DNA from 3 places in the Paenibacillus sp. sgz302190 genome. Region 1 is predicted to be linked to each of the others. Evidence: riboswitches for the same ligand, from Rfam matches in the RefSeq annotation. Region 1 holds a riboswitch; each other region holds the start of a gene.

What was found. A riboswitch is a leader RNA that binds a small molecule or an ion and turns the genes downstream of it on or off. The one in region 1 is predicted to bind cyclic di-AMP.
Region 2: linked by a shared signal. The riboswitch ahead of AC6RNO_RS34760 (NlpC/P60 family protein) and the one ahead of AC6RNO_RS31495 (stalk domain-containing protein) in region 1 are both predicted to bind cyclic di-AMP.
Region 3: linked by a shared signal. The riboswitch ahead of kimA (potassium transporter KimA) and the one ahead of AC6RNO_RS31495 (stalk domain-containing protein) in region 1 are both predicted to bind cyclic di-AMP.

The regions. Positions count from the first base shown of each region.
Region 1 is NZ_JBZYAO010000044.1:36,658-44,289, forward strand. It holds gene lepB (signal peptidase I) at 1-544, opposite strand, end outside; gene AC6RNO_RS31470 (response regulator transcription factor) at 568-1,212, opposite strand; gene AC6RNO_RS31475 (sensor histidine kinase) at 1,196-2,269, opposite strand; gene liaF (cell wall-active antibiotics response protein LiaF) at 2,306-2,968, opposite strand; gene AC6RNO_RS31485 (PspA/IM30 family protein) at 3,916-4,551, opposite strand; gene AC6RNO_RS31490 (LiaF transmembrane domain-containing protein) at 4,577-4,882, opposite strand; cyclic di-AMP (ydaO/yuaA leader) riboswitch at 5,043-5,191, shown strand; gene AC6RNO_RS31495 (stalk domain-containing protein) at 5,201-5,992, shown strand; gene AC6RNO_RS31500 (polysaccharide deacetylase family protein) at 6,169-6,873, shown strand; gene AC6RNO_RS31505 (GNAT family N-acetyltransferase) at 6,932-7,632, opposite strand, start outside.
Region 2 is NZ_JBZYAO010000060.1:3,517-11,148, forward strand. It holds gene AC6RNO_RS34750 (phosphodiester glycosidase family protein) at 1-571, shown strand, start outside; gene AC6RNO_RS34755 (hypothetical protein) at 584-1,243, opposite strand; gene AC6RNO_RS34760 (NlpC/P60 family protein) at 1,413-2,291, opposite strand; cyclic di-AMP (ydaO/yuaA leader) riboswitch at 2,296-2,446, opposite strand; gene AC6RNO_RS34765 (DUF8769 domain-containing protein) at 2,543-4,195, opposite strand; gene AC6RNO_RS34770 (ROK family protein) at 4,221-6,305, opposite strand; gene AC6RNO_RS34775 (TIM barrel protein) at 6,315-7,274, opposite strand; gene AC6RNO_RS34780 (ABC transporter permease subunit) at 7,366-7,632, opposite strand, start outside.
Region 3 is NZ_JBZYAO010000002.1:343,203-350,834, reverse strand. It holds gene AC6RNO_RS05045 (helix-turn-helix transcriptional regulator) at 1-387, shown strand, start outside; gene AC6RNO_RS05040 (DinB family protein) at 464-964, shown strand; cyclic di-AMP (ydaO/yuaA leader) riboswitch at 1,770-1,927, shown strand; gene kimA (potassium transporter KimA) at 2,070-3,887, shown strand; gene AC6RNO_RS05030 (Ger(x)C family spore germination protein) at 4,166-5,362, opposite strand; gene AC6RNO_RS05025 (endospore germination permease) at 5,401-6,498, opposite strand; gene AC6RNO_RS05020 (spore germination protein) at 6,482-7,632, opposite strand, start outside.

The DNA of each region.
Region 1 (7,632 bases):
TCTTTTTGCCAAGCACATGATCCAGCGGAATAAAGCCGATGACCCGGCTGTCCATGCTGTTGTTGCGGTTATCGCCCATGACGAAGATGTGATCCGCCGGAACCGTCCACGTTTTGCTCGAATCCTCCCGCATTTTCTCGTTCAGGTAAGGTTCGTCAAGCGGCTCGCCGTTGCGGTATATTTGATGATCCTTGTATTCCAGCACATCCCCGGGCTTCCCGATCACGCGTTTGATCCAAATGTGCCTGTCGTCAGAACGGGAGAACAGGCTGAGCAGCGGACTGTCCAGCAAATCGTTCTTGAGCGATCGCTTGAGGTCAACCCGGCTGTCGATGATGACGATATCTCCGTAATTCGGCTCATAAGAGAACGTATGGGAGATCTTGGACACAAACACCCTCTGGTTGTCATGCAGTGTGGGGTCCATGGAGTGTCCGCTTACTTTGGTCGATTGAAACACAAAAACACCTAAAATGACGACGAGTACGAATGAGATCGCGATGGAGCCGAACCAGCTCCATATTTGTTTCAACAATTTCACCATTGCAACGCTCCCTTGTTCGGCCGTTATTCCGCCAAGCCATGCTTGAAAGCATAGATGGCCGCTTGCGTTCGATCTTCAACGCCCAATTTGGCAAGCACATTCGTGACATGAAACTTCACGGTTTTTACGCCGATGAACAGTTCGTCGGCCAATTCCTGATTCGACTTGCCTTTGGCAATGAGGCGCAGCACCTCCATCTCACGTTCGGTCAATTCTTCATGGGGAGCCGTCTCCGCCTTCGGCTGGCGAAAGCGGTTCATGATTTTGGACGCAACCTGAGATTCCAAAATCGACTGCCCTTTGACCGCGGCGCGGATCGCCTGGGCGATTTCGGAAGCCCGCGACGTTTTGAGCAAATAGCTGAACGCGCCCGCTTCGATAACCGGATACATTTTTTCGTCATCCAAAAAACTGGTCAATACAATTACTTTACACTCCGGATACAGTTGAAGCAACTTTCGCGTCGTCTCGATGCCGTCCATCCCTTCCATGACGAGATCCATCAGCACGACGTCGGGCCTGTACTCCTGGGCAAGCCGTATTCCTTCCAGGCCGTTGCTGGCCTCTCCGACCACTTCGATGCCTTCTTCCGTGCCGAGCACGGCCGCCAGTCCGATCCGCACCATCTCGTGATCGTCCACCAGCAAAACTTTAATATTCGAGTCCATTCGCTTCTCCTCCTGAATTGGCTAAGATCGGCACACGAATCTCGATCCGGGTTCCCCGATCCGGCGCAGTAATGATGTGCAGATTGCCGCCGATTTCGTTGACTCGCTCTTTCATGGACACAATTCCGTACGACGTATGCTTCTTTGCGTCCAGTTCAAACCCGACCCCGTCGTCGCGAATCGCCAGACGGATGCCGTCGGAGCGGTGCAGCAGCTTGACCTCCAGCTTGTTCGCCTTGGAATGGCGCAGCGCATTGGAGAGCGCTTCCTGCACAATCCGGAACAAGTGGTCCTCGATCCCTTTCGGCAGCCGGATTTCGTCGTCCATGTCCCACGAAATGTCCATCGGCACTTTGGCGGACAGTTCCTTCAGCAGCTCGACAAGCCCTTCGGACAGCCGCTTGCCCTCCAGATGAACCGGGCGCAGATGCAGCAGCAGCGCTCTCATCTCCGATTGCGCAACGGACGCCATCTCCTCGATGAGAAAAATTTGCCGCTGCGCTTTCTCAAAATCTTTATCGAGCGTCCGGCCGACCGCCGTAGCCGTCATCGAGATGGCGAACAGCTGCTGGCTGACCGCATCGTGAAGCTCGCGCGCCAGCCGCTGGCGCTCCTCGATAATGGCGGAAAATCTCGCTTTTTCCGCAAGCTCCGCATTATCGTTGGACAGACGCTGCAGGGAAGTCACCTGTTCCTCCCATTTTATCATAACTCGCCCGAGCTGCTCGCCGAGCCGCCCGATTTCGTCCTCGCCGATTTCGAACCCGGTCCGGATGAACTTCCCTTTCTCGAGCTGCACCATCGTTTCCATCAGCGGTCCCAGCCTGCGGGTTATGCGGTTGCTGTTCCAGAAGCCGTACGCCGCCCCGATCCCGATCACGATGCCGAACGCCATAAGGCTGAATTGAACGCCCTCCTGCCAGGAACGGAACGGCTGGATCAAACTCCGCGAGTTCAGAAAATATATAATGACGCCGAAAATGACCAGACTGAAGAGAATCGACTCGCCCATGCTGCGCCATATCATATTCGTAAGTTTTCTTTTATAGCCGTCCAAGCGCGATTGTCCCTCCCAAAACCGGTTAAAAAGCGATTACAAAATTTTGATATCGACATCTCCTACGATGTAAGAAAGAACTAGTTTCACGCGATGGTCCGTATGCTCGAAATTCTGGGACTTCCAAACAAGCTTGTTCATGACGCCGGCTTCTCTTTCCCTGTCCGCCATAATTTGTCCCAGCATGACCGACGAAGTTACGGAAACGCCTATATCTTCCGGCACTACGATGTCAACGTCGCCGATGACGCCCTGCAGAATGACCGTAGTCTCCTTTTGCTCCAAAATGGCCAGCGACAGGTCGATATACGTCTCCCCGATCATGTACCAGATGCTGCTGTTGCGTAAAATCCAGGGCTCTCTGCCGAGCCGGATGCTGTCTATAATCTTATGCTTCTGGATGTACGTATCGTCCTTGTGCAGACGCTTCGAACGGATGAAGTACAGCCCCAAGGAAATCAACACGACGGAAAGCACGATCGACAAATGATTGCCGAACAAAATAATAGCGCCTACTGCTATCAATACGTAGCCCTTATACTCTCTGTGCGACCGTAGCCTATGGATGCCGAGCAGGATGAGGACAGCCGCAAGTATGGGAAAAAAGCCGATCAGGTGATCCAAAAGCAAAAAAAGACCGGCTCCGATCAGCAAAAGCGCTGTATTCCGGCTGCGGTTGTTTTTGGTTTCTTCTCCCATGTTGCACCTCCTCTGGCTGCGCGGATAGTAAGTATGTTTTGCAAGCGAATGACAGCAAAACGAAAGCCGGCCGGCCCGATACCCGGTTATGGCCACATTTTCTTAGCATACCATAACAATGTACGGCCTCCAAGATGCAAATGCTTGAGGCGGCAGGGCACCCGCCGGCGCCGGGCCGGTGCTGACGCAGATGCAAGGGGCCGGCGACGACGCTCAGAAAGCAAATTGACGATGCTAGCGCTGCCGCTCCTTGCCTTCCCGGTATGGGACGCGCCCTCCGTACAGTGGCCGGTTATGAAGCGGCTCGGCAGACCGGACCGGGCTTCGCTGGGCTGAGCTGAGCTTGGCAGGCCCGACTGGCCGACCCGGGCCGGAGACAGGACCTGCGAACCCCCATGACGCCGTAGACGTCACCCTACAGAACGAATCCCCCCCTATACCCGGCAAAAAGCCTGCACAATTGCAGGAATGCCGCGCTATCAACAAACAAGAAGCTAGTAAAACCCCCACGTTAGAGGAGATAACTACAATCTGCCCGTCTGCACGAAAAAAACCTGCAAAAATACATGAATTTGCGTCCTTGACCGCTGGTTACGATGAATTCCTGCAAAAGTGCAGGTTTTTCACCGAACACATGGACTCAAATTCACTTTCAGCGAAAATTCCTGCACTTTTGCAGGTTTTTCGTCAAAACAAGCCGATTCTGCGAATAAAACCTGTACATTTGCAGGTTTTCTCCCTACCAAGCTGTCCCTGGCCCAGTTGTACAGTTCCACGACCTGCACCGGGAGAGGTCGCACCGAGCGCAGCTCCCAGCGCGCGGTGTTTCGCTGCACGACGGCGGTCGGTCGACGGGCACGCCCAGCCTCGGCCTTTATTTGCGCGCGGTTACGCCAAGGGGGCCCCTCCCGCTTTCCTCGTGCGCCCAGCCAATGCACGGCCCCGCGCTACTTCGCGCGCGGGCCGCCTCTCTCGCCGCTGCTGCGGCTCTGCTGCCACTCCTTCTGGAGCTTCACGCGCATCGTGCGCAGCTCCTGCTTGACGTTGCAGCCCGCCTCCTTCAGCGTCTCGGCCGACATGCGGCCCGCTTCGCGCAGCCCTTGCCAAGCCTCGCGGCCCGCGTTTTCCAGCTCGCGCAGCGTGTCGCGGGCCTGGGCCCCGTGCAGCCCGCCATGCGGCTGCACATCGTCCGCAGCGGCGGCGCGCAGCCGCTGCAGTTCCTCCGCGAGCGCCAGGACTTCGTCCTGGGAGCTCGCGTACTGCGTGCGGTAGTGCCCGCACGCCGCTTCCAGGCGCAGCTTCTCCTGCAGCGCCGCCCGGGCAAGCTCTTCCTCGCCGGCGCGCATCGCCAGCTCGGCCTGCTCCGCGCGGAGCCGAGCGAGCTCCTCCGCGTTCACAAAGTGCTGACGCAGCTCGAACGTCCGCTGCAAAGTCTCTTCGTAGCGCTGCTCCAGCGCCCGGATCCGCCCGCTTGCTCCCGTCTGCGAGCCGAAGCCCCCTCCTTGCTCATTCATCGAAAAGCGCTCGGCGGTATCGTGCCAAGCCGTTTCAGCCATTTTACCGATTCTGTTCAATACCTTCATTAACCCCACCCCGGCCTATTTAAGTTTACAGATCGAACCGATCCGAATGCGTGCGTCTGCCCAGCAGCCTGAATCCATAGCCGATCAGCACAATCGCCAATGCGAACGCGATGAAGCCCGACAATTTCACGGCCAGGATCAAAGCTCCCGCGGCGGCGATCAGCCAGCCGATCTTCTTCCCGTTGCAAATGCCGACATAGCCGAGCCCAACCATCGAAAGCGGCAGCAGGTACCCCATAAGATGAAGATGAATTCCGATTATATGGGATGCAATGATCAAGCCGACCGCAATAAAAATCAAAGCTAATCCTCTATTGCCTTTCATGGACATGCACGTTCCCGCCTTTCGCTCATTCCTTATGCTACTAGCGTATACAAAAGAGACAAGAAGCAAAACGGACCCGCGACTGTTTTTCGACCTGGACCAAAGTCTAGGTATTTCTCAGACCTTCCACATTTTGGCCGTTGTTTCAGGCAAAATACCAATGTTAAAATAATTGGAGCCGAATCCGGTGTGTTCCAGCATCGGTACGGGGGACGATTTAATTGGGGTGAATATTTGCTGATTGTCGAAGCAGACTAGGGAGAACCTTCTTCCCGAACCCGTCAACTAACCTCGGAGGCTTTAATAAGAAGGAGGAATAGCGAATTGAATACGGCTATAAAAGGACTCGCTGGCCTTGCTGTATCTATTACAGTTCTGGCAGGAGGCTTTCTTTCGCCGCACCATGCCAAAGCGGCCGAAATGGAAGTAAAAGTGCAGGTAGACAATGACCTTGTCGGTTTTCCGGATGCACAACCTTATTTAGACACGAATCATTCCACGCAGGTCCCCATTCGCTTCGTAACCGAAAAACTCGGCTATACGGTCCAATGGGAAAAAAAGGGCAATCAAATTAAAGTAACTTTAAACAACGGCAAACATACGATTGCATTGGCATCAGGCGATCAAAAAGCGGTCATCGACAACACCCCCGTCGACATGGGCACCCATGCCGGGTTTCAGGACGGCAGAGTGTTCGTTCCGCTGCGATTCATTTGCGACGCTTCCAAAATTCCGATTCAATGGGATGCGGACAGCAAAATGGCCATCTTAAGCAAAGACGGAAGCCAATATGCGCCCAAGTTTGAAAGCTTTAAAGCAACCGCTTACTCGGCCGATCCTTCCGAGAACGGCGGCTTCGGCGCCGTCGACTACATGGGAAATCCGCTGGCGCTGGGGACAGTCGCCGTAGATCCGACGGTCATTCCGCTCGGCACCAAGCTTTACATCGAAGGCTACAATTTCGACGGACTGCCGGTAGGCGGCATGTATGCCTATGCAACCGACACAGGCGGTTCCGTAAAAGGCAATCATGTGGACATCTTTATCCCCGGCTCCAAAGAATCGCTGCAGCAATTCGGCATCCAAAACGTGAAAGTGTTCCGCTTGCCCAGTTAATTTCGACAAAGCAGGTCCATGGAGATCCTATTCTCCATGGGCCTGCTTTTTGTATTTGAGCGAATTTGCCTCACAAATATTGCCTCTTTTCCTCCGCATAGGTTCTGTTGGCAGGTCAGACAATAACCTCAGACTGTTTGGAAGCAAGCCTGCTTCAAACTTTAAGGGGGAGACTTATGCCAAAACTCCATCGCATGATGATTGCCGCCGCGCAGCTTGCCGTCGTTTTGAATGTGACGACCGCCGCCATGCCGGTGCCGCAAAGCGAGGTCGTTTGGAATGTGCAGACCGATCAAAAGCTGGTCGCGCTGACGTTTGACGACGGGCCCAATCCGGTGTATACGCCCCAATTGCTGGACGTTCTTAAGCAGTACGACGCGAAAGCGACTTTTTTTGTGCTCGGCAAGCGCGTGCAGATGTATCCGCAAATCGCCATCCGGGAAGTGAACGAAGGGCATGAGATTGCCAATCATACGTACGATCATCATTATTTGAAACATGTCAGCCCGGACAAATTGAAAGAGGAGATCGAACAGACGCAGGAAATTATTTTCGACATTACCGAGCAAATTCCTCACGTGTTCCGTCCGCCCGGCGGCTTTTACGATCAATCGCTGATCGAATTGGCCAAGCAGGACCGGTTCACGGTTGTGATGTGGTCCTGGTACCAGGATACGAAAGACTGGCGGAAGCCGGGCGTCGACAAAATCGTCCGGTCCGTGCTCAATAACATTCACAACGGCGATATTATTTTGTTCCACGACTTGCAGGGAGACTGCTCGCAAACGGTGGAAGCTCTCAAAATCGTGCTGCCCGAGCTTAAAAAGCAGGGCTATCAATTCGTAACGGTCACCGACCTGATTTCGAAAATGAACAAATAAGCAGCGCAAAAAGACGGCCTCACGGTTCATCGTCCGCTGCGCCGCCTTTTTCCGTTATTTAAAAGAAATCCGCCAAATATGTAGTCCGTTCGGGTATCGCCGAGTCCAGCCGCCTAGCCGTCACAGGGCTGCCCTGCAGGCGTTCCGTCTCCGCCAAAAAGACGGCTTTTTGATAACCCATAAACAAAGTGGTCAGCGTTTGTATCGAACAACTGAGCAATTGCTCCTCATTCGGCAGGACGCTCCCGGAGAGCTTCACTACTTCCACAGCGCCGGTTTGTGCATCCGCCCGCACTTGAAACACGCCGTTGTTCCATTCCGCATGCTCGTCAGCGACCCGCAAGTACAGCGCCTCCTTGATTCCGTCCGTCCGGAACGGGTACTGGGCCAGGAACGATTCCACATCGACGATTCTGGCCATGAAGTAAGGAACTCTCTCCTGCTTGAATGCCGGATTAGGCACCAAAAACGGGAGCGCGTCGTTCACGGGGGCTTGGACAAGCACCTTGTCGATCATCGAATCGTGATCCGCTATAAATTTCCACAATCCGCGCCGTGCCTCCTCGTCCAGAAACACAAGCTCATGAATCGTCAGGATTTTGTCCTTAACCTGATAAAATACATAGCCGGTATGCTCATTGCGGGCATTAAGATGGACGGCAACCGTTCCTTTTTTAAACTTGAACCAGCGGTTGTTCCACCATTTCAGGTCCCGCTTCAGCATGCCGTTATAGCGGACCGCGTGCTTTTCATAAATCG
Region 2 (7,632 bases), on a different contig from region 1:
TGTGCGCAGCTTTATCGGCGTTGACGAATCACGCCGTCTGGTGATGGGCACGATGTCTTCGGCGACGATCGACGACATGGCGCATGTGCTTCAGGACATGGGCTTGACGGATGCCATGAACCTCGATGGAGGCGCGAGCTCCGCCCTGTATGCGGATGGCGTCACGCTCACCGCACCCGGGCGCCTGCTCAGCAATGCACTTGTGGTGGAAAGGCTCCGGTATCCGCAAATTCAAGTTGAAGTGAACGGGCAATTCGTGAACGAGTTCAGGGGATATTTGCTCCAGGAGACGAGCATGGTGCCGTTTCGCGGCATTTTGGAGAGGATCGGGGCGAAGTTTGACTGGAACGGGAACACGCGCACGCTAACGGTTCAGTACGGAGCCAACCGCCTGCTCCTGCATCCGGACGATCCCGTCATGCTGTGGAACGACAAGCGGGTAGTTCTGCCCGCCGCTCCCGCCATCGTGGACGGCCACATCTATATGCCGCTTCGCACCGTCATGGAGTCGCTCGGCGGGCAGGTCGCCTGGGACGCCGCGCTGTACCGCGCTTCCCTTACTTTTCCATAACCGCCGCTCTTATCAGTGAATCCTGTTCATGCGCACGATTCTGTAATAAAACTGGCCGCCGACTTGCTGCTCGACCTCCAGATACCCTTCCACATGGACGTAATCGCCTGTCATGTAGCCGATTGCGTCGGAAGTGCCGCTGTGAGCCAGAAAAAGCATGGCGGCCTTTTCATTGCTAACGACGAAGCCCGTCTGCTCCTTGACCTGGAACTTGTCGATAATCGTGCCGTGATGAGATCTTGCAATATGATGAAAGCGCCAGGCGCCGTCTTCCTTATTCAAAAAATAGAGCACCCGGTTCCGGACGCTGCCGCTGAATTCCCGGGTAACGCCGACTAGGCAGACGCCGCTGTTCAACATGAGAAATTCATCGATCTCGTAGTGCTTCAAACGCAGGCGCTGCAAGTTTTTATAGTGCAGATAGACTTCCATTTCGTCCACCGTGCTTTGATCGGCCGGGTCCTGCTTCGTGGCATAATACACTTCTCTAATAAAAGTATCCGTTTGGAGGTTCCGCGCGCCTTGAAAATTGTCGTATGTCTGAAAAAAACGACGGATCACGTCCATAATTTCCGGAGGGATCGCAGCGCTTATTTCCGCAGCATGATTATTGTTCATGATAACCGCTGTATTTTTTCTTAAAAACCACCGCTTCAAGACTGCTGTCAGCATGGAGATTGCCGTTCACCCGCTTCCTCTTTCTCCGAACATTTCTTCATTATAGGCGAAAAACGATAAAAATTCGATATAAATCGCAATTTTTCAACACAAAAAAGAAACATCCGTTTTCCGTGGCTTGCACAAAACAGATGTTTCTTTCATTTTTCAGACAGGCTAGCTTCTATATGATTCTCTTGGCGCCAACGTATCTCGCGCCCCAATACTTGCTCGACAAACTCTCGACGGCTACTCCTCTTGAAGAGGTGGATGAAATAAATTGATCATTCCCTAAATAAATACCGACATGATCGACAACACCGCGGCCAAAAAAGACCAAATCTCCCACCTTCAGATCGGATACCGGCGTTCCGGCATCGCTGTACATTTCGGCGGAAGTTCTCGGAAGATCGATTCCTTCCGCTTCAAACACATAACCGACAAGACCCGAGCAGTCAAATCCGCGCGGCGTCGTTCCGCCCCATTTGTACGGGACTCCCATGTAATTGCTCGCCGTCTGCACGATCAGATCGGTCATGGACGGCTGAGGCGGCGCAGGCGCAGGTGCGGGCGGTTCCGGCGGCGCCGTCCAGGCCGGCTTGTGGGGCTTGCCGTCCGCATTCACGATCGCGATCTGATTCGCATCGCTCCACTCGATCTTGGAACCGAACGTTTCCGTAATAAAACGAAGCGGTACGTATGTACTTCCCTGGATAAAAGCCGGGCTGCTCTCCAGGCTGATTTTCTTGCTGCCCACAAGCGCTTGCTGCTCGTCCGTCCTCAGTGAAACGACCTGATCCTTGGTCAACACCGAGACGGCGACCTCGCCTCCTTGCTTCGCCCATTTCACTTCATAGCCCAGTTTGTCGGTTACGGCCCTTAACGGCACTTGCAAATTCCCTTTTTTGTCGATAAAAGGCTGCGCGTCCGTAAACTGCACGATGTCGTCGTTGACCTGGACTTTGACTGAAAGCGCTTGAGAAGCTTCCGCTTGGGCAGGCAGCAAAGCAGCGCCGGATACTGCTGCGCCGATAAAAGCGCATGAATAAACAAGACGTTTCAAAAAGATTGCCTCCCTGAGCCTCCGAGGTTAGTTGACGGGTTCGGGAAGAGGAATTCCCTTGACCGGTTCGGACATCCGAACCGATCTTTCACCCCAAATGAAGAAGTCCCCCGTACCGGAGCTTGTGCTGCTCCAAGATTCGGCATTTTTTTTTACTTTGATAGACTAGCATAGAATTCGGACAAATTTCAAATTTTGCGTCGCGGTAAAAATTCCCAAGGCCAAATCAGGCGTTTTGCCTGCTCCCAGCCTTAAGCCGGATCGCGCTCGACGCGGAGCGCAAACCTCATATGAGCGCCGGAAACTTGCGGCCGGTAGCGGTATACCACTTCAACGCGATTGTCAAAAACGTTGATTTCAGGCGCAGGCGCATCGGCCTCTATGCGGCAAGTCAGCCCAGGCATTGTCCACACATCGGGAGCTATGTCGGCGTCGTGAATATGCTTGCCCGTAATTTCGAAAAACAGCTCGATCTCCGCATTCGTCTGAAAATGAACGTCAACCGCGAGCCGGTCCTGCCCCGCTTCGGCATCGAACGCAATGCCTCTCAGATGCGTGTTCCAATGCTTGCCCGCTTCCCGGCGAATCAGCCTCATATAATACTTGTCTCCATCGCCGGTTCGCCAGTGCATCGTCGCAGGATGCATTTGCCCGTTCGTGTTGCGGCTCCCGGTCATCCCGCCGATCATCAGATTGTCTTCGATCCAGGCCGTCGCCGTGCACAGATTCGAATTAGCGCCGGGGCGATCCCGTTCGCACAGCTCTCTGAACTGCTTCCGGGCCAGCCGCCGGCCCTGGAACGCAGCCAGCGCCGGTTTAACGGCCGGCGGCACGTCGACCCCAACCAGAGCGATCATCGGGTCATGCTCGGATTCGCAATTGATCCCGGCGAGATACTCGTAGCCCTGGCCCAAAGCCAGGTAAAGAAAGACGCCGATCGAGCTGTGATCTCTCATTTCCATCTCATAGGCGCGCGAGAACGGCCCCGACAAATTTTCCAGATTCGGATTGTAAAATAAAGCGATGTTCGCCCACAGTCCTTGCTCGACCTCGCGGCCGATCCGCCGGAACGAGTCCGTCTTGCTGTAGTTCCGCCAAAGCCCCAGCACGGTCAGATCGACGCCGTAATACGTCGTTGTATTAAACTCCGCGAATGACCCGAATTCCGCGAAAGCCTCAATGAACTTGCCCGCCTCCCGGTCGGCATGCCCGATCCAGTCCGCGATGCCGTACCGGTGTCCGAAATAGTGGCAGATGAACATATGCATAAGCTCGATGTTGGTGTTCATCGGGATGGCATCCGACAAACGCCGGTCGATGGACGCTTCCACCGCTTTGCGCATGCAGGAATCCATCCGGGCGACAAGCTTGGCGGGCAGGCTGTCCGCCCAATTTTCCAGGATGACGGCGAACGCGCAGGCAATGAATTCCCGCCAGTTCGGATCATAGGTCGTCCAAACCGTCGGCAGCACATCGTCTACAGCGGTTTGAAACGATTCTCTCGCCGCCGGATCGTCGAGCCGGTCGGATATTTTCCCGAACGTATCGGCCAAAAAGAAGGCGAAGCCCGGCGCAAAAGATTTCCAGGGAAAGCTGCCGGCCGGAGGGTGCGGCACCTGAGGGGCCGTGCGAAACGTGCCGTGATAGATTTCATCCGGACAATCGTACTGCATGTCCATCACCGTAGCGAGCACTTCGCAAGCTCTTGCCAAGTCTCCCGGAGAGTTCCGGAGCAGCAGTCCTATCGCATAGTGCGCGCTCCCCCGCGTATAATGAAGCTGCTCATTTTCTTTATCCCGCAGCAGTTTCATTTCCTCATCGTAATGCAGATCCATATCCGCCATGGCGTGATCGACCAGATAACGCTGTTCGGCCGTCATGCTTTCCATCATGTTTAAGCTCATACCGTCACATCTTCCCTTCATTCAGTCAGTTCCGGGTTGCAAATAAGGATACGGCCCCCAGCATGCCGGCCTCATTGCCGCAAAGCGCAGGCACGATGCGCGTCAGCCCCTGAAAATCGGCCGTTAAATAAGAGTCTACCTTGGCTGCGATCCGGTCGGTTAAAAACGTTTTTTGCGCGGAGACGCCCCCGCCCACAATAATCAGCCCGGGGTCCAGCACGTAGATAAGATCGGCAATGCCTTTGGCTACCTCGTCCATCCACCTGTCGACAGGCTCGGCCCATGCGGAATCTCCGCTTTTGACCCGTTCGAATATGGACTGGCCATTGACGCCGGACGCCGCCGTTTCCTCCAGCTGCCTGTCAAGCACGCTCTTGACTAAGGCCGAAGTGGAAGCCCGCGTCTCATAGCTGCCGGTCTGCATACGGCTCATATGCATGTAGCCGATTTCCGCAGCGCGGAAGTGCGAGCCTTTGTACAGCCTGGAGTCCAAGACGATAGCTCCGCCGATGCCCGTTCCGAGCGCGATGCAGAAAAACGTCCGCTCGCCTTTGCCGGCGCCCATCCAGGCCTCGCCCAGCGCAGCCGCGTTGACATCGTTGATGACCTGCGTCTCCAGTCTCGTGCGCAACTCCAGCTCGCGCTTCAAGTTCACGCCCTTCAGGCACGGGATGTTCTCGATGCCCCCTACGATCGTGCCCGAGTCGTCGACAATGCCTGCCGTGCTAATGGCGATGCCGCTGATCGGGCCCTCTTTTTCGCGAAACCGGCGGACTTCGCTCGTCAGCTTTTCAATAAATGCCTCGCTGTCTTCCGACGCCTGTGTTGCCAAAGATCCGCCCGCCAGCACCTCGCCGGCTTCGTCGACGATCCCGTATTTCACGCTCGTTCCGCCGATATCGAAAGCGATGTAACGCTTTTTCCGCTTTTCCGCTGGCAGCGAACCGGTCTGCTGCCGCTTGAAGCCGTAGGCGACAAATACCAGCATAACAGCTCCGAGCAGCGAGCTCAACGCGCAGACCAGATTCATGGCGGAAGGGCCGCCCTTTTCCAGCAAAAAGCCGTTCAGCATATTGCCCGCGATGCCCGCAAGCCCTACGAACACCATATTGAATACGCTTTGTCCGGTGGCCTGCATCTCTTTATGCACAATCCGCGAGACGTACTCGACGGCGGCAACGTAAAAAAGGCCGAACGACAGCCCCTGCAGCACTTGCACGGCGACCATCACGCTTGGAATCGGGAACATATACTGGATGATCCAGCGCACCATATAGGCCAGCGTCGCCAGCAGCATCGTTTTTTCATTGCCCAGCCGCTTGATAACGAAAGAGGCGGCGAACATCGACGGCACATTGGAAAATGCGGCGATCATCAGCGCGACTCCCGAGAGAGCGTACGAACCGCCTACCATCTGGAACACGACGACAAAATACGTATTGAACGCCGTCAACGTCTGATTGACCAGAAAACAGGCGCCCAAAAACAAAACGAACCGCTTGTTGCCGAACAGCTCCCCGATCCCGTCGATGAAAGGCCGGCTTTTGACATGGTATTCCTTCTGGGCAGGCAGCGCAAGCACGATCATCACGCCCAGGCAGCTGAACAGCATAAACGGGATCCACAATTGATTAGGCATGTAATACGATAAAAAAAAGCCGGCTCCATAGCCGCCCAGCGCATTGCCGACGCTCTGGAAGCTGCGGATCGAGCCGTAGGAGGAGCCTGCGGATCGGGCGGCCGACACGGCGAAAGCGTCGCCGATCGGGGCCTGCGGGGCCGTGAAGACGGTAGCCGCCATATAAGCCGCTATCATCAGAAATACGGACGGCGCCTGATACAGAATCGATAACAGGGCCGGTACGGCCAGACTCAGGAGCAGGATCGATTTGGTCATCTGGTAGCGGTCCGCTAACCGGCCCCAGAGCAGCTGCGCGCCCAGAATGGCCAGCGAAGCTATCGACATCATGATGCCGATATGGCTTTTGGCCAAACCGCCTTGCACGAAGATGGTCGTCATATAAGGGTTGAGCAAACCGCCCGCAAGCCCTGTGCATAAGTAAAGCGCCCGAAGTTTGAACAAGGTGGACAACCGCGCTCCCGCTTTCATCGGTTCACCTCATCCTTTGGCGGCCGGCAGCTGCGCGATGCGGTTCACAATGAGATTGTGGCTATCTTCAATCGCTTCCGGCTCGCAAAGCGCCTTGAGCTCGTAAACCTTCACAGGCGCCGCCTGAATGACCGGCAGGAACCGGTCAAAAAAGCTCATGTCGCCGCTGTGCACATAAGGGCACCAATGATCGGACAAGCCGATCGTTTCGTGAATGTGAACGCCGACGACACGCTCTTTCATCGCGTTCGCTTCGGCCGCATTGTCGTAGAGGCCCATCCGGTCCATCATCATGCCGTGGCCGATGTCATACCATAAGCCGAGCGCGGCACCCTGCAGCCGGTCGATGATCGCCCCCGCCTCCTGCAGCGTCGGCATCTGGTAGCAGCGGGAACGGGTTTCGATCCCGATGGCGATTTTCCAGCCCTTCTGCGCAATCCGGTCGCAAGCGGTATAGAGGCTGTCGACGATCCTGTTCATATAGTGGCCGCTCAGCGCTTCCCTGCGCTCCAGCATGTCCCGCCACAGCTTCCGGTACGCCTCCGACTCAGGGCCCTCGTCCTTGTAAATCGCCTTGAGCGCCTCATCGATATTGTAGTCGAACGGCACTTCGCCGGGATGGACGACGACCGCCTCCGCCCCGTAACGGTGCGCGTATTCCGCCGACTGCACGAGCAGTTCGACAGCCTTGCGGCGCTTTTCTTCATCGTCAAAACCGAGCAGCACCGAATCGGTGCCGTAATCCGGATCAGGCGTGTGCGGGAACGTGTTGTGCACGCTGGATACGCCGATTTCCCCGTGTTCGATCATCGGCTCGATCGTCGCTAAAAACTCCCGGTTTACGTTATAGTTCAGTTCAACCCGGCTGAAGCCGAGCGAGCGGATTTCCTCGATCATGTCCCTTCCGTTCGTATGCTTCTTGATGTTCCAGCAGGTCGAAAACGAATATTCGCCTTTCGGTTGATGCATGTTGATTTCCTCCTCCTATGCAAGCATGGAGTCCGGCGGGCGGAGTTACTTTTGTATACCTTCTACGGAGTTCCCCCGCCAGACTGCCAGGTCAGCCTTTCACGGCTCCGACCATAATTCCCGAAACGAAATACTTTTGCAGCCAAGGATATATGATCAAAATCGGCACCGTTGCGAACATAATGCTGGCCGCCTTCAAGCTTTCCGGCAGCACCTGAACGATCTGCGCGCCTTCCATCTGCAATTGGTCGGATATTTGGCTGTTCATAATGAGTTGATACAGCTTGAGCTGCAGCGGATACAGCTTCGGATCTGTAATGTAAAACAACGTATCGATAAAACCGTTCCAGCGGTTTAC
Region 3 (7,632 bases), on a different contig from region 1:
GCCTACTGCCTGCTGCGGGGCGATTACCGCGTCTTCCGCTTATCGCGCATGAAGGACATCGCCATGCTTCCCGAGACGTTCGTGCGCAGGCCCGAGACGCTGGAGACGCTGTCCTATAAGATAGGCAAAAGGCCCGAGGCGTCCTACGTCAAACTCCTCCTGCACATGCAGCCGAATGTCCGCGCTCAGGTGGAAGACTACTTCCATCCCGAGCAAATTACGGCTCAGCCTGACGGCACGCTGCTCGTCACCGCGGTCCAGCCTGACGAGCCCTGGCTGTACGGCATGCTGCTCAGCTACGGCCCCAGCCTGCGCATTCTGGAGCCCGCGCACATCGCCGGCATCGTCAAAGAAAAAGCGCAGCAAGTCGCCGCGCTCTATTCCTAAAAAACACTGACAACCTGTTGTCAGGGAGGCTCCTTTATACTAAGGCTATTACGCATAACAAGGAGGCTTCTCCCCCATGATTACATCGATTCAAGCGTTTGCAGCCGAATGGAGCAACGAAACCAAAACCACACAGCGCGTGCTGGACGCACTCACCGACGCATCTCTGAGCCAGGGAAGCGAGTCGAACTTCCGTCCGCTGGGACAGATCGGCTGGCATATCGCCACGACGATCCACGAGATGCTTTCGCGGACAGGCCTGCAGTTCCAGGCTCCCGAAGGCGAAGAAAAAGCCCCCGCTTCCGCCGCGAAGATTGCCGATACTTACCGCGCCGCTTCGCAAGCGATGCTGGATGCCGTGCAGTCGCAGTGGACGGACGCCAAGCTCCACGAGTCCACCGACATGTATGGCGAACAGTGGCCGAACGGCCTGACGCTGCGCGTCTTTATTTCGCACGAAATCCATCATCGCGGCCAGATGATCGTACTGATGCGGCAGGCCGGACTGTCCGTGCCGGACATCTACGGACCGACCCGCGACAACTGGATCGAGTGGGGCAAGCAGCCGGTCCTGTAGGAGCCGTCCCCGAGCCGCCTCAGCGCGTTGATCGAGTCGCGACACATGGCCGACCGACCGCCGTCATGCAGCGCAACACCGCGCGCTGGGAGCTGCGCGCGGTGCGTTTGTGTGGGGCGCTGTTGCTGCTCTCGGTGCGTTTGGGCGGGGCGCTATTACTGCTCTCGGTACGTTTGTGCGGGCGCTGTTGCTGCTCTCGGTACGTTTGTGCGGGCGCTGTTGCTGCTCTCGGTGCGTTTGCGCGGGCACTGTTGCTGCTCTCGGTGCGTTTGTGCGGGGCGCTATTTTTGGGGGAACAGTCGCTTTTCCTGGGCGGGCAGCCGCTTGATAGGGGAAAAGCCTGCGAAAGTGCAGGTTTTTTCTGCGAAATTGGCTTATTTGGGCGAAAAGCCTGCAAAAGTGCAGGAATTTTCGCTGAAAGTGAACCTGAGCCCGTGTCCCCGCTGAAAAGCCTGCACTTTTGCAGGAATTCTTCATAGGCAGCGATCAGGGACGCAAATTCATGTATTTTTGCAGGTTTTCTTGATGCAGCCAGGCAGATTGGGGCTATCACCTCATGACGCAGGTTTTTTTTCAACAACCCGATGCGGTCCGGGAAATATTCCGGACCGCATCTTTTTTCAATTTTCACGAAAACGAATGAAAATGCTATCTTGAGTGCGAAAATGTAAGATTCGCATTTATGTAAACGCTATCTTTGGGTTTTGTGATATGCTGCCGGGTATTTAAAGCCAACTTCCAACCTTTACTTAAGTTCCTTTCAGGCGTATTATTCAAAACGTAGTTCATTTAGTACAATCATATGAATCCTTTATCGCTGAATTTCCTAAGGAAAACGGGGGAACCAATGAGGCATTCATTGCCTTTGGGGTGAATCGCGTACGGACGGCATCCGTGCGTGTAGGGCTACTCTCAGAGTCCGAATCCGACAGCTAACTTCGTAAGCGTACTATGGGAGAGGGATGAATCCGTGCTGCTTATTTCGTGAGCCACAGGGTCAAACCCTGTGGTTTTTTGCTGCCAAAAATAGCCCTGCGGCAGTCGCGGACAAGTGAAACTACTTAATTCAGGGGAACATACAGGAAAGCGCCGGTGGAGGGTAATTATGGTAAACAGATTAAAAAGAATGCTGATCGGGAGACCGATGAAATCCCACGAAATCGAGGACGAGAAGCTGACGAAAATCAAAGCGCTTGCCGTCCTGTCATCGGATGCGCTGTCTTCCGTCGCTTACGGCACCGAGCAAATTTTGCTCGTTTTGATGACCCTCGGCTTTGCCGCCGTTTGGTACTCCATCCCGATATCCATAGCCGTATTGGGGCTGCTGACCATTCTGGTCCTGTCCTACAGGCAGACCATATACGCCTATCCGTCGGGCGGGGGCGCGTACATCGTAGCCAAGGATAATCTTGGCGTAGGCACAGGGCTGGTCGCAGGCGGGTCGCTGCTGGTCGATTACATTTTGACGGTAGCCGTCAGCTCGTCCGCGGGCACGGATGCGATTACGTCCGCTTTTCCGGCACTGCACGATCATCGCGTGCTGATTTCTTTGGTCATGATTTTATTTCTTACGATCATGAATTTAAGAGGCATTGCCGAATCCGCATCGGTTCTCGCACTGCCGGTCTATTTGTTTGTCGCCGCCATTTTTCTTCTGATCGTATCGGGTCTGTTCAAGTACCTCACGGGCGGCATTCATGCGGAGGTTCCCGAGATCGGAAGCGTTGTGAGCAATGTGAGCTTATTTCTGCTGCTCAAAGCTTTCAGTTCCGGCTGCTCCGCGCTGACCGGGGTAGAGGCCGTGTCCAACGCGATACCGAACTTCAAAGCTCCTGCGGAGAAAAATGCGGCCAAAACATTGATCGCCATGGGCGCCATTCTGGGCAGCATGTTCATCGGCATCAGCCTGCTTGCCTACTGGTACGGCATCAAGCCGTCTCCGGAAGAAACGGTCGTTTCGAAAATCGCCGAAGCCACGTTCGGACGCGGGGTGCTGTACTACTGCATTCAGGGCGTGACAGCGCTCATTCTCTTCCTGGCGGCGAATACGGCTTACTCGGCTTTCCCGCTGCTGGCCTTCATGCTCGCCAAAGATAAGTTCATGCCGCACATGTTCAAAGTCCGCGGAGACCGTCTCGGCTTCTCCAACGGGATCATTATGCTGGGCGTACTGTCCGCTTTGCTGGTCATTCTCTTTCACGGGAATACGGAAAACCTGATCCCGCTTTATGCAGTCGGGGTGTTCATTCCGTTCACCTTATCCCAGTTCGGCATGATGGTTCGCTGGATCAAATTGAAGCCTGCCGCATGGATCGTCAAGTTCATCATCAATACGATCGGGATGATCACTACGCTCACGATTACCCTGATCTTTATTTTCACCAAATTCAGCCAGGTTTGGATGGTTTTCATCTTCCTTCCGATCGTCATTTTCCTGTTCTTCCGCATTCACAGCCACTACATGAACATCGCTAATGAATTGCGCGTAAATCTGGAAAAGGATAAGCCGGAAATCAAGGGAAGCACCATCGTCATTCCCGTTGCCGGCATTACCCGGGTCGTACTCAATTCCATCAGCTACGCCAAATCGTTAACCGATAATGTCGTTGCCGTCTACGTCGGCTTTGACGACGATGAAATTCACAAAATGGAAGAAAAATGGGAAGAGTGGAATCCCGGAGTCCGACTTATCGTGCTGCGTTCCCGCTACCGGAGCGTCGTGAAGCCTCTGATCAAATTTATCGAAACCGTGGAGTGGAAAACGGCGGAGACGGATCATATCACCATCCTGATTCCGCAATTTATTACAAAACATTGGTGGCAAAATCTGCTGCATAACCAAACGAGCCTGCTCATTCGGGCTTATCTGTACACGCAAAAAGATATCGTTATCGCTACGGTTCCTTTCCGCTTGCATCGTTAACCGTTCATGCACCACCGGGGCAGGTGTCGCTTCGGTCAATCTAACCCAAGCAGATTGGCCAGTGGTTTGAACAATGGCATAATCCAGGCGCTTGGCCCCGGCAGGTCCGGTTTGAACAAAAGAATAATGGATAATAGGCAGGCGGCCAAAGTAATACCTCCGGCCACCGCCTTCTCCTTCACGCCGATACCCGGCGCACCCGAAGACAAGCCGAAATAGACAATCAGAGCTACGCATACGATACCGGCTACTGCAAGGCTTTTCAGAAGCGTCCCTCCTTATTTCTTGCGGATTTTATCGGCGGGCATTCCTTGAGGCAAGTCCGATTTGCCGACTCGCGTAATTTCGGTCCGAATGCTGACGTCTACCGGCAGCTCCCTGAACATTTCAGCCCACTCCTGCTTGTTCTTTGCCCATTCCCGCGGATAATGGTTCCGGAATAGATCGGCGAAACCGAACGCATCGATTTGCAGCTTTTTTTGAGCGTTCGCCAGCGTGGACTCGACAGTTTCCGCGAGCTGCGCTTTCCACGCCTCCTTCGCTTTCCGGATGAACTCGATACTCATGTTGTTCGTATTCGTCGTGTTCAGAATCAAGTCCCCGGATATCTGAATATCGACGTTCATCCGCCACTCTCCGGCGGGAGTTATTTTTGGAGTGATGCGCGAGTTCGCTTGGATCAGATGAACCGCCACCACTCCTTCCACACCTTGCAAATCGAAGGAAAAGTTCATCGTCTCCAGCTCGTTGCGGAGAAGCAGCAGCCCGATCGTATCCGTCTTGCCCAGCATGCTCGCCAGCTTGTCCTTGCCGAACACCGCCACCCCGTTGATGGCGGTCGTCATCTGCATCGGTCTGTTCACCTGCTTCCATGAGATCGGATCGACAATCGTCAGCACGGCGGATTGGCTGTCCCCTTCCACCATCTGCGTCAGCCGCTTCAGCGTAACAAGCATGCCGAGCTTCATATTGCCCATCTCCCGAAGCTCCTCCGACGTGCTGCGCTCAAGAAGCGGCTGAAGATCCAGCACGGAAATGGCTGTTCCCGGTGTAACATACACATAAGCGTGTTCCCGGAACTGCAAATATCTGAGAAAAAAATCAAGATAGGGGCGGATTCCTTTCTCCGCCGCTTCTTTTCCGAACACGATCACCTCGCTGTGCCCCCAGAACAAATAGCGCGACAATTTGCGCTGCAGCTCGATCATTGCCTCGTCAATGCTCTTGCCGGTCCCTTTGCGCAAAAGCGTAGCCCCGGTTACATTACCGCCGCTCCCTCCCGTACTGCCTTGCGGGCCGCCTCCCGCTGCCCGGGGAATGAAGATTTGCGCCGACAGTTCGACCGCTCCGCTTGGAGTCACGTCCACTCCCGTGGCGAGCACGATGGCCAAATCATTGATTTCCTTCCTGTCCCAGCATCCCGGCAAAGCCAGCAGCAGGGAGAGGATCAGGACGACCCGGCCCCCTCGCTTCACGAACGATCGCCCGCTCTTCCTGCCCGTTCTCCAGACGCTCATTCGGGCGAAGGGGATCGGCTGTTCCGTATTGCCGCGACAAGCAGCAGAAGGCCGGGCAGCAGGATCAGAGCGATCATCGTGTACAAGTTGCCGACGGCGCTGAGCAGGCTGGCAATCTCGCTCTGATTGGATGCAACCCAGAACGAAAAGGCCACCGTCAGGAAAGCCAACGGGAACACCAGGGGCCGGTAGTCCTTCAGGTTCAGCAATTGGGCGACGGAGACGGAGTTCAAATAGAGAAATAAAGAAACTTTTATCAGTATCCCGGTAATCCAAATGGCAATGATCACGGCCTCCAGGTGCTGCAAAAAGTCCGCATAGCTAATATAACGGGCCGCTATCATAACCGGATAGGCGAGCCTGTCCGTTACGTCGCCGAACAGAAACAGACAGGAAATATTGACGGCCACCATCGTGAAGGTTGTCACACCCAGCGAGATCAGGGAAACCCGCCATACGCGGTCCCGGCCGGTAACGTAAGGAAGGAAAAAGCTGAGTAAAACGTATTCGCTCAGCCAACTGGCCGGAGCCACCGCGCCTTTGAAAATGGGCTTCAGCCCCTTTTCCGCAAACGGAAGCCATTCGTCGGTTTTCCACTCGGGAATCAGCAGCAGCAGAATAATGACCAGCAGGGCCGCCATCAGCGTCACGAGAATGACAGCGGACCGGCCCAGCACTTCGATGCCGCTGACAACATTGAGGGCGCAGACGAAAATAAGACTGCCCATAACGACAAAAAGCGGCGTCTGCGGAAGAATGGCGCTCAGAATAAACTCCCCGTATTCTCTCAGCACGGTTCCGTTCAGTTGAGCCAAGTAGAACACAAAAAACAGACCGAACAGTTTCCCCGGAACTTTGCCCAAAATCAGAACGCTCGATTCGATGGGAGACAGCTGAGGATGACGAACGTTCAGACGGTAGGCGATATAGATCGCCAGCAATCCTACGGTAGAAGCCAGCAAAGGCGTCATCCACATGTCGTGGCCCGCGTAGCCCATCGTTACGCTGGGGACGCTGAGAACTGCTGTCGCAAGGATGGTCGGGAACATGATCGCACTCATCTGCAGGGGGGTAATTCTACCTTGTTCCATCATCGCCCTCACCTCTTTTCAAATCGACATTCCCCCGACTGGGCTTCTCCGGCCACGGTCTGGCGCCCGACAGCTCGGGATTGCCCGTACCGCTCCAGACCGGAGAGCGCATGAACACGTCCTTGAATTCACGCAGCCGGGTCGGTGTGACCGGAGTTAAATACGGAAGCCCGAATGAGCGGAGCCTGCACAAATGAATGATCATAACGATAAAACCGAGCATGACACCAACGAGACCGAGCGTGCCGGCCAAAAACATGATCGGGAACCGGAGCAGCCGCGGCGGAATGCCGAGCGAGTAACGCGGAATCATAAAGGAAGAAATCCCCGTAATCGCAACGACGATAACCATGGGCGCGGATACGATCCCCGCCGATGTTGCCGCCTGCCCGATAACAAGCGCCCCGACGATGCTGACGGCCGAGCCGACCTGCTTCGGAAGCCGAACGCCCGCCTCCCGCAGAGCTTCGAACGTAATCTCCATAATCAACGCCTCAATCAGCGCCGGGAACGGAATTTCCTCCCTCGATTTGGAAATATTGAGCAGCAGCACGGTCGGAATCATCTCTTGGTGAAACGTAGTAATCGCTATATAGGCAGACGGCAAAAGCAGCGAAATGACAAAAAAAACGTAACGAAGCCAGCGAACAAACGTGCTTACCAGAATATTTTGATAATAGTCCTCGGGCGACTGCAGCAGCGAAAACAGGCCGATAGGCGCCACCAGCGCAAATGGGGTGCCGTCGATCAGAATGGCGACCCGCCCTTCCAGCAGGTTAGCACACACGACATCCGGTCGTTCCGTCGGCAGCAGTTGAGGAAACGGAGAGAACGGATTATCCGATATCCACTCCTCGATCATTTCGCTTTCCAAAATTCCCTTGGCCTGAATAAGTTCCAGGCGGCGGCGTATCTCCTTTACCAGTTCCGGATTGGCCAAATCTTTTATATACGCGATGATAATATCCGTCTTCGAATGGCTGCCGACGGATAGGTTCACCGTTTTCAAATTGGGCGTTTTGAGCCTCCTGCGAACGAGGGGCAGATTGACCCCGATTCCTTCGGTAAACCCTTCCCGCGGTCCCCGAATCGTCGATTCGGCAACAGGCTCCTGGACTTGGCGCTGATCCAGCCTTA